3 regions of the Sporosarcina sp. Y352 genome follow, and region 1 is predicted to be linked to each of the others. Evidence: riboswitches for the same ligand, from Rfam matches in the RefSeq annotation. Region 1 holds a riboswitch; each other region holds the start of a gene.
What was found. A riboswitch is a leader RNA that binds a small molecule or an ion and turns the genes downstream of it on or off. The one in region 1 is predicted to bind preQ1.
Positions count from the first base shown of each region.

Region 2: linked by a shared signal. The riboswitch ahead of queF (preQ(1) synthase) and the one ahead of queC (7-cyano-7-deazaguanine synthase QueC) in region 1 are both predicted to bind preQ1.
Region 3: linked by a shared signal. The riboswitch ahead of AC1TO6_RS09130 (QueT transporter family protein) and the one ahead of queC (7-cyano-7-deazaguanine synthase QueC) in region 1 are both predicted to bind preQ1.

Region 1 is NZ_JBXCJE010000003.1:103,041-105,312, reverse strand. It holds gene queE (7-carboxy-7-deazaguanine synthase QueE) at 1-143, opposite strand, end outside; gene queD (6-carboxytetrahydropterin synthase QueD) at 140-565, opposite strand; gene queC (7-cyano-7-deazaguanine synthase QueC) at 562-1,227, opposite strand; PreQ1 riboswitch class I at 1,235-1,278, opposite strand; gene AC1TO6_RS06010 (DUF378 domain-containing protein) at 1,691-2,059, shown strand; gene AC1TO6_RS06005 (squalene/phytoene synthase family protein) at 2,182-2,272, opposite strand, start outside.
Region 2 is NZ_JBXCJE010000001.1:160,750-163,021, reverse strand. It holds gene recQ (DNA helicase RecQ) at 1-506, shown strand, start outside; gene queF (preQ(1) synthase) at 697-1,194, opposite strand; PreQ1 riboswitch class I at 1,280-1,323, opposite strand; gene AC1TO6_RS00930 (MFS transporter) at 1,359-2,272, opposite strand, start outside.
Region 3 is NZ_JBXCJE010000004.1:317,925-320,196, forward strand. It holds gene AC1TO6_RS09125 (DMT family transporter) at 1-585, opposite strand, end outside; PreQ1 riboswitch class I at 700-744, shown strand; gene AC1TO6_RS09130 (QueT transporter family protein) at 752-1,234, shown strand; gene AC1TO6_RS09135 (excisionase family DNA-binding protein) at 1,289-1,519, shown strand; gene AC1TO6_RS09140 (BCCT family transporter) at 1,707-2,272, shown strand, end outside.

The DNA.
Region 1 (2,272 bases):
GAACCATCCCACGTGAAACTGGAATCACACCACGAGCATGAATAATCACACCCTGATGTCCGAACGAACATCGTTTTCAATCCCATTACCATTCCTTCACCTTGAATAGTTGGTCCGAACACCTCCATCACAGGAATCTTCATACGTTCTCCTCCAGTTTAGGCCGGTAGATGACGTAGCTTGTTGGCGTTTCACGGACAATGACCTGAAGACAGACTGCTTTATTGCTCCTCGTCTGTAGAACTTCCTGAATTGAATTATAAATCTGTTCGGCTAATTTCTCAGTTGTAGGGAAGTTAGCCTTAAATTCAGGATGATCATTCAATACGGAATGATCATATTTATCATGAATGAGGGTTTTGAGTTCCTTGAAATCAATCAGAAAACCAATTGAATCCAATTCATTTCCTCCGATTGTTATGTTCAAATAGTACGTATGCCCATGCATCACTTGGCACTTTCCAGCATTTTCACTCGGAATGTAATGCGCCGCCGAAAAATGCATGTCTTTGTTAAGTTCAAAACGAAACGAGTGCTGAACTTGTGGGTAAAATTGCTGCATCATTCGGAAACACCTTCAGACTTTTTAGTAATGTAAGCAGTTAGTCCATCATTTCGTAACACACAAGCTGGACATTCCCCGCAGCCTGAACTTGGAATTCCGTTGTAGCATGTAAGTGTTTTGTGCTGTACAAAATCAAGTGCACCTAATTCATCAGCCATTGCCCAGACCTCGGCCTTATCCAGCCACATTAAAGGCGTATGGATAACAAAGCGCCCATCCATTGCTAAATTCAACGTGACATTCAATGACTTAATAAAATTGTCACGGCAATCTGGATATCCGCTAAAATCAGTTTCACTCACACCCGTTATTAAGTGCCGGGCTCCAATCGCATCCGCATAGACAGCCGCAAACGACAGAAATAGATGATTCCTTCCTGGAACAAAGGTAGAAGGTAATTCACCATCTACTTCTTTTACTTCGATTTCATCACGTGTCAAAGCATTAGCAGATAGTTGATTAATAAGGCTCATATCGAGCAGTTTAAACGACACACCGAGCTCATCCGCAATTTTTCTTGCACATTCAATTTCCGCTGAATGGCGCTGACCATAATCAAACGTGACCGTCGCAACTTCAGCGAAATTTTTCAATGCCCAAATTAGACATGTCGTACTGTCTTGGCCGCCACTGAATACAACGACTGCTTTTTCATTTTTCATAGTAAACATCTCCTTAGTTTTTTTGAGAGGGAGTTTTCGAACCTCTTTTTCGAACAATGTTAATAATAGCATAGGAGTAGAAGCTACTAGTAGTAGTTTCCACTTTAAATAAAATGATATATTTATTCAGTATTTATATACCGATTTAATCCTAATCAATTTTAATATATAAAATGTGATTTGTTGGTACATTCATTTGTATAAAGGGAATTGACATCACCAAGGATCAAAAACGGGAAGCATAAAATATATAGGATTAGTGCCGATTAACTCCACAAATTTTTATGATTTATGTATTAAAACGCTTTTTTAGCAGAAGATAATAACGAATCTTAACAATTACCGAGAAGAGTGTTTTTATGGTGCCCATTCGTAATGATGTAATCCCTTTAAAACTCGAAACGGTATTGCGGATTCAATAATTGTTCGAAACTGCTAATTAAATAAGGGAGGTGTTAAAATCATGAGAACGATACAACGAATTGCCTTGGCTTTGGTAATAATTGGAGCAATCAACTGGGGCTTAATTGGATTCTTTAAGTTTGATTTGGTAGCATCACTATTTGGTGGACAAGAGGCGTTTTTATCACGGGTGGTTTACGGTCTGGTTGGGTTAAGTGGATTGGCTTGCTTGGGTATCTTATTTAATCCAATCGAAGAAACAGTCGCAGATAAAGAAACCAATCGTCGAGGCGTTAATAATCTCAGTTACGATACTGAGTTTGGTGAGGAAACAGACATTGCGAAGTTGCGTGAGTCTTCTAAGAAACCCATTGATGGAAAGAATTCAGCTGACACAAGAAAGCAGGATTCAACAGACAATAAAAAATAAAGGAAGCTGAGCTAAGTTGTGGCATTTGAAAAAACATCCCAGCCTATGTCATATTGACAAGGGCTGGGATGTTTTTTAATGCCTTACCTATACTTTTTCGAAGGTATTAATATAAATAGGTGTCAATTTTCATTAATAATTTCATCAACTGTAGATTCAACTTCAGCTCGTGACATTTTTTCTTTACCACTCTTAAGCGTTTTTAATGTTGTT
Region 2 (2,272 bases), on a different contig from region 1:
TTGGTAAGTCTATGATTGCGCAAGTATTGACCGGATCACGGAACAAGAAAGTGATTGAATTCGGTTTCGATAAATTAACGACCTATGGTTTGATGAAGGGACGCAGCGCTAAAGACATTTCTGATTTCATAGAGTTTATAATTTCGGAAAGTTATCTTGGCGTGGAAAATGGGCAATTTCCGACCATTTATGTTAGTGAAGCAGGAAAAGATGTACTGACAGGCAAGGTGACAGTACATCGCAAAGTTTCTGTTGTTACTATGCAAGTCGCAAATGATGATCCGTTATTCGATCAGCTCCGTGCACTTCGTATGAAACTGGCTCAAGAAGCCGGTGTACCACCGTTCGTTGTCTTTTCCGATAAAACATTACGGGACATGGCAGCAAGAATGCCAATCACGAATGATGCGTTCCTAGAAGTAAACGGTGTAGGACTTGCGAAATTGGAACGATACGGTGAGCCGTTCATGGAAGAAATCAAGAATTATCAAATGCAAAATGCTTGATGAACTTTGAAAAAAAGAGGCAGGTACTATTCCAAAATGGGATAGTACCTGCCTCTTTATTCTTCTGAATAGACAACTGATTTATCTTCAATGATGTTAAGTATAGTCCAACCGCTAATCAATAACGGGTGACAACAATTTAATTCCACATAGCAATTGGGGTAGCGTTTACTTCTTTAAGCTAAATTTTTTAACGGTTATCTACTTTTTCCGGATACATATCATGATTCATCATCCGGTGTTCTGCCATTTTTTCATATTTCGTGCCGGGTTTACCATAGTTACAATAAGGGTCTATTGATAATCCGCCGCGTGGTGTGAACTTACCCCATACTTCGATGTAACGTGGTTCAATCAGTTTAATTAAATCATTCATAATGATATTGACACAGTCTTCATGGAAATCGCCATGATTGCGGAAACTGAAGAGATATAATTTAAGTGCTTTACTCTCTACTAGCTTTTTGTCTGGCATGAAACTGATATACATCGTTGCAAAATCGGGTTGCCCGGTCATTGGGCAAAGTGAAGTGAATTCAGGACAATTAAATTTCACGAAATAATCACGATTGATATGCATGTTGTCGACTGACTCTAAAACGTCAGGGTTGTATTCATACACGTATTTTGTGTTTTGATTACCGAGTAAAGTTAAGTCGGTCAGTGTTGCCTCATCTCTTCCAGCCAATTAAAAAACCTCCCATAAATTTGTCAGGGAGGTCCATAGGCGCCGGAAAAAAGAGCCATATCGAATGCACATGACTTAAATTCCGTAATCCATAGTTTTTTTAAGAGGGTCGCTATGAACCTCTCCCGAACAGGGTATTCATTTCGTATCTGACATTAAACGACCTACTCTGATTTGTCAATAGCTTCTCTTTTTGTTAAGCCAATTAACGCATACAGAGCAACTGCCAGCAGGAGGAAACCAGTCAGCATGAATGCTCCTCGATATTCTAGGTCGAGGAAGCCGATAAGTCCCGAACCAGCAACAACGCCTATTGAGAAGAATGCATAGAAATAACCATAAGCTTTTCCACGGAATTCAGCAGACGAAGAATCGATTAGCAGTGAGTTGATCGATGGGAATAGGAAAGCAAATCCCGCTCCGTAAATACCCATTGCGACATACAAGTAATTCAATTCTTCCATTTGGCTTAGGAACAACATACTTAATCCCATGAGTGCAATTCCGAATGCTAGCGTCACAACCGGTCGTACGCGGTCAAAAATTCGATTAATGGGCAATAAAAAGATTAGAATTGCAACCACGCCGAATGTACTTAATAATAACCCCGTCGTTTTCGTATCGAATCCGAGCGAAGCTACTTTTAACGGTAAAACAAGAGCTAGTACACCCTGTGAAAACATTAAAAAGAATGCCCCAGCAAAAGCTCTGACCATTCCGGGATGCTGGAACAGATTAATAACCTGGAATTCACCAGCACCTTGTGAAGGTTGTTTTCGTACATATGTATAAGAACGAAGAACAAAGAATGCTAGTATTGCTAACAACAGCATAATCCCGCCGTTGACCGCCATAATGAATGAGGTGCTTGTTTTCGCAGCAACAATACCGCCGTATGCAGGTCCTAAAATTGCGGCCATTCCAACGAATGCACCCGAAATTGCAACACTTTTACCACGTTTTGAACCTTCTGCACGATTTGCTAGGAAAGTGAAGGCTGCGGGAACAATTAGTCCTTCCATAAAACCATGAACGAATCGCACCCCGAGCAGTGACATCGGCCCAGAAACAAACGCGT
Region 3 (2,272 bases), on a different contig from region 1:
CACAAATGGCATCAGCAACAACGCACTAATAGAAAAGATGACTGCAACAGCAGGTACAGCATCCGTTTTTTCAAGTACTTCTTTGTTTACAAGTGCGTAAAAGGCAAACAATAGCCCTGCCCCAAGCGACATCGAAACACCTACTGGATTAACAACGATACCGTCTTTATTTAAAAATAGTAGTGCACACCCCGCAATCGCAAGAGCGGTAGCTGTAAGCCAAATAAATGTCGGACGGCGCTTTAACAAGAACCATTCGATGATTCCAGAAAAAACAGGCGAACTGCCGATGGTAACGACCGTCCCTATCGCGACACCGGTTAATCTGACAGAAGAAAAGAATAGATACTGGAAAATGGCCATTGAAATAGCCGCGTAAATCGTAGCTTTCCACGGCCAATTCCGGAAATCAATTTTACGCATGATTAGTAATAGAATCAGCAATGAAAAACCACCCACCGCAAGCCGTGATGCACCAACTGTCAATGGATGGATGGTTTGCGGGAGGAACGTTTGTGCAGTGCCCGTTGTTCCCCATAGGATTGCACCTAACAACACGACTGTGTAGGCAATTCGCTGCGACATGATTCAACTGCTCCTTTTCCCTATATATATAGAAGATACCATTTAATTCGAGAGTTCCAACATTTCAAGTTCACTTGACACGACTAGTAACTATGTACTATAATCACTAATTGTTCACACGTGGTTCGTAACCATCCCACGCTAAAAAACTAGGAGGAAATAAGTAATGAAAATAAAAACAATGGCCATAAGCGGGATCATTGCCGCTTTATATGTAGCCGTATCTCTATTAATAGCACCACTGGCTTATTCAGCAATCCAATTTCGTATCTCTGAGCTGTTCAACCACCTTATAGTGTTTAATAAGAAGTTCTTCTTTGGTATTGTGCTCGGAGTATTCGTCACAAACTTGTTTTCTCCACTTGGCATGTATGATCTATTTTTCGGCGTGAGTCAATCAATTATAGCTCTTTCAATCACGATATTTTCCGCTAAATTTATATCTGGAGTTTTCAAGCGAATGGTCTTCAACACACTAGTTTTCACCTTTACCATGTTCATCATTGCTTTCGAGTTAAACCTAGCATTAGAGCTCCCTTTCCTACTTACATGGTTAACAGTTGCAATCGGTGAATTTGTTGTCATGGCAATTGGAATTCCGATTATGCTGGCTTTGAATAAACGTCTAAACTTCAAGAAATTGATTTAACCGAAACAGCACTCGCCACTTTGTCTTCAACTGAATTTTCCAAGGAGGGCTTAGATGTATATCTCCATTCAAGAAGTTGCAGAATATCTTAGCATGCCCGTCGAACAAATTCAGAAGTATGTAAGAGAAGGACGGATTCGTTCTGTCCATGACGGCGAACAATTTCTAGTGAACAAAGATCAGTTTGGTCTTTATTTAGAACAGCTTGAAACATTAAAACACCAAATTGACGAATGGCGTAACGAACCCATTCCACCCGATCGCGACATTAAAGATGAAGATTGAGAAACCGGCTGAAAATCTATGGATTTTCAGCTATTTTCATTTAAATAGAGTACTCCGCATTGTCCCTGAACACGAATGGAAAGGCTTATTAACGGGAATACTTATTTAACCGCACAGTTGCTTTCATTACATTTTGCTAGTATAGTTAAAAACTGTTTCTACATTACCAGTAACACGAGGGGGAAGTATGAAGAAAATATCAAACGTTTTTTATATCACAATTGGTCTTATCATATTGACCGTTGGATATGGTGCATTCGCACCCGAAAGTTTTGAAGCCGTCACAACGAATGCCAGAAACTTTGTTGCGTCGTCATTCGGTTGGTACTATATGCTGCTCATGTCATTCATGTTAGCGCTCAGTTTCTTTTTCATCGTTAGTCCATTCGGTAAAATACGGCTTGGAAAAGACACGGATCGCCCGCAGTTCTCTACAGTCACTTGGATTGCCATGCTGTTTTCCGCCGGAATGGGAATCGGCCTTGTCTTTTACGGTGCCGCTGAACCATTATCACACTTTGCTATCAGTCCAGCCTCGGAAGATCCAAATACGGATGAAGCTTTCAAAGAATCCTTACGTCAGTCTTTCTTCCACTGGGGGATTCATATATGGGCCATGTACGGGATCATTGCGCTATCGTTAGCCTTCTTCCAGTTCCGTAAAGGGGAGCCGGGATTAATTTCAGCAACATTGAAGCCGATATTCGGTAAAAAAATGGTTGGACCATGGGGTACTCTCGTCGATGTACTCGC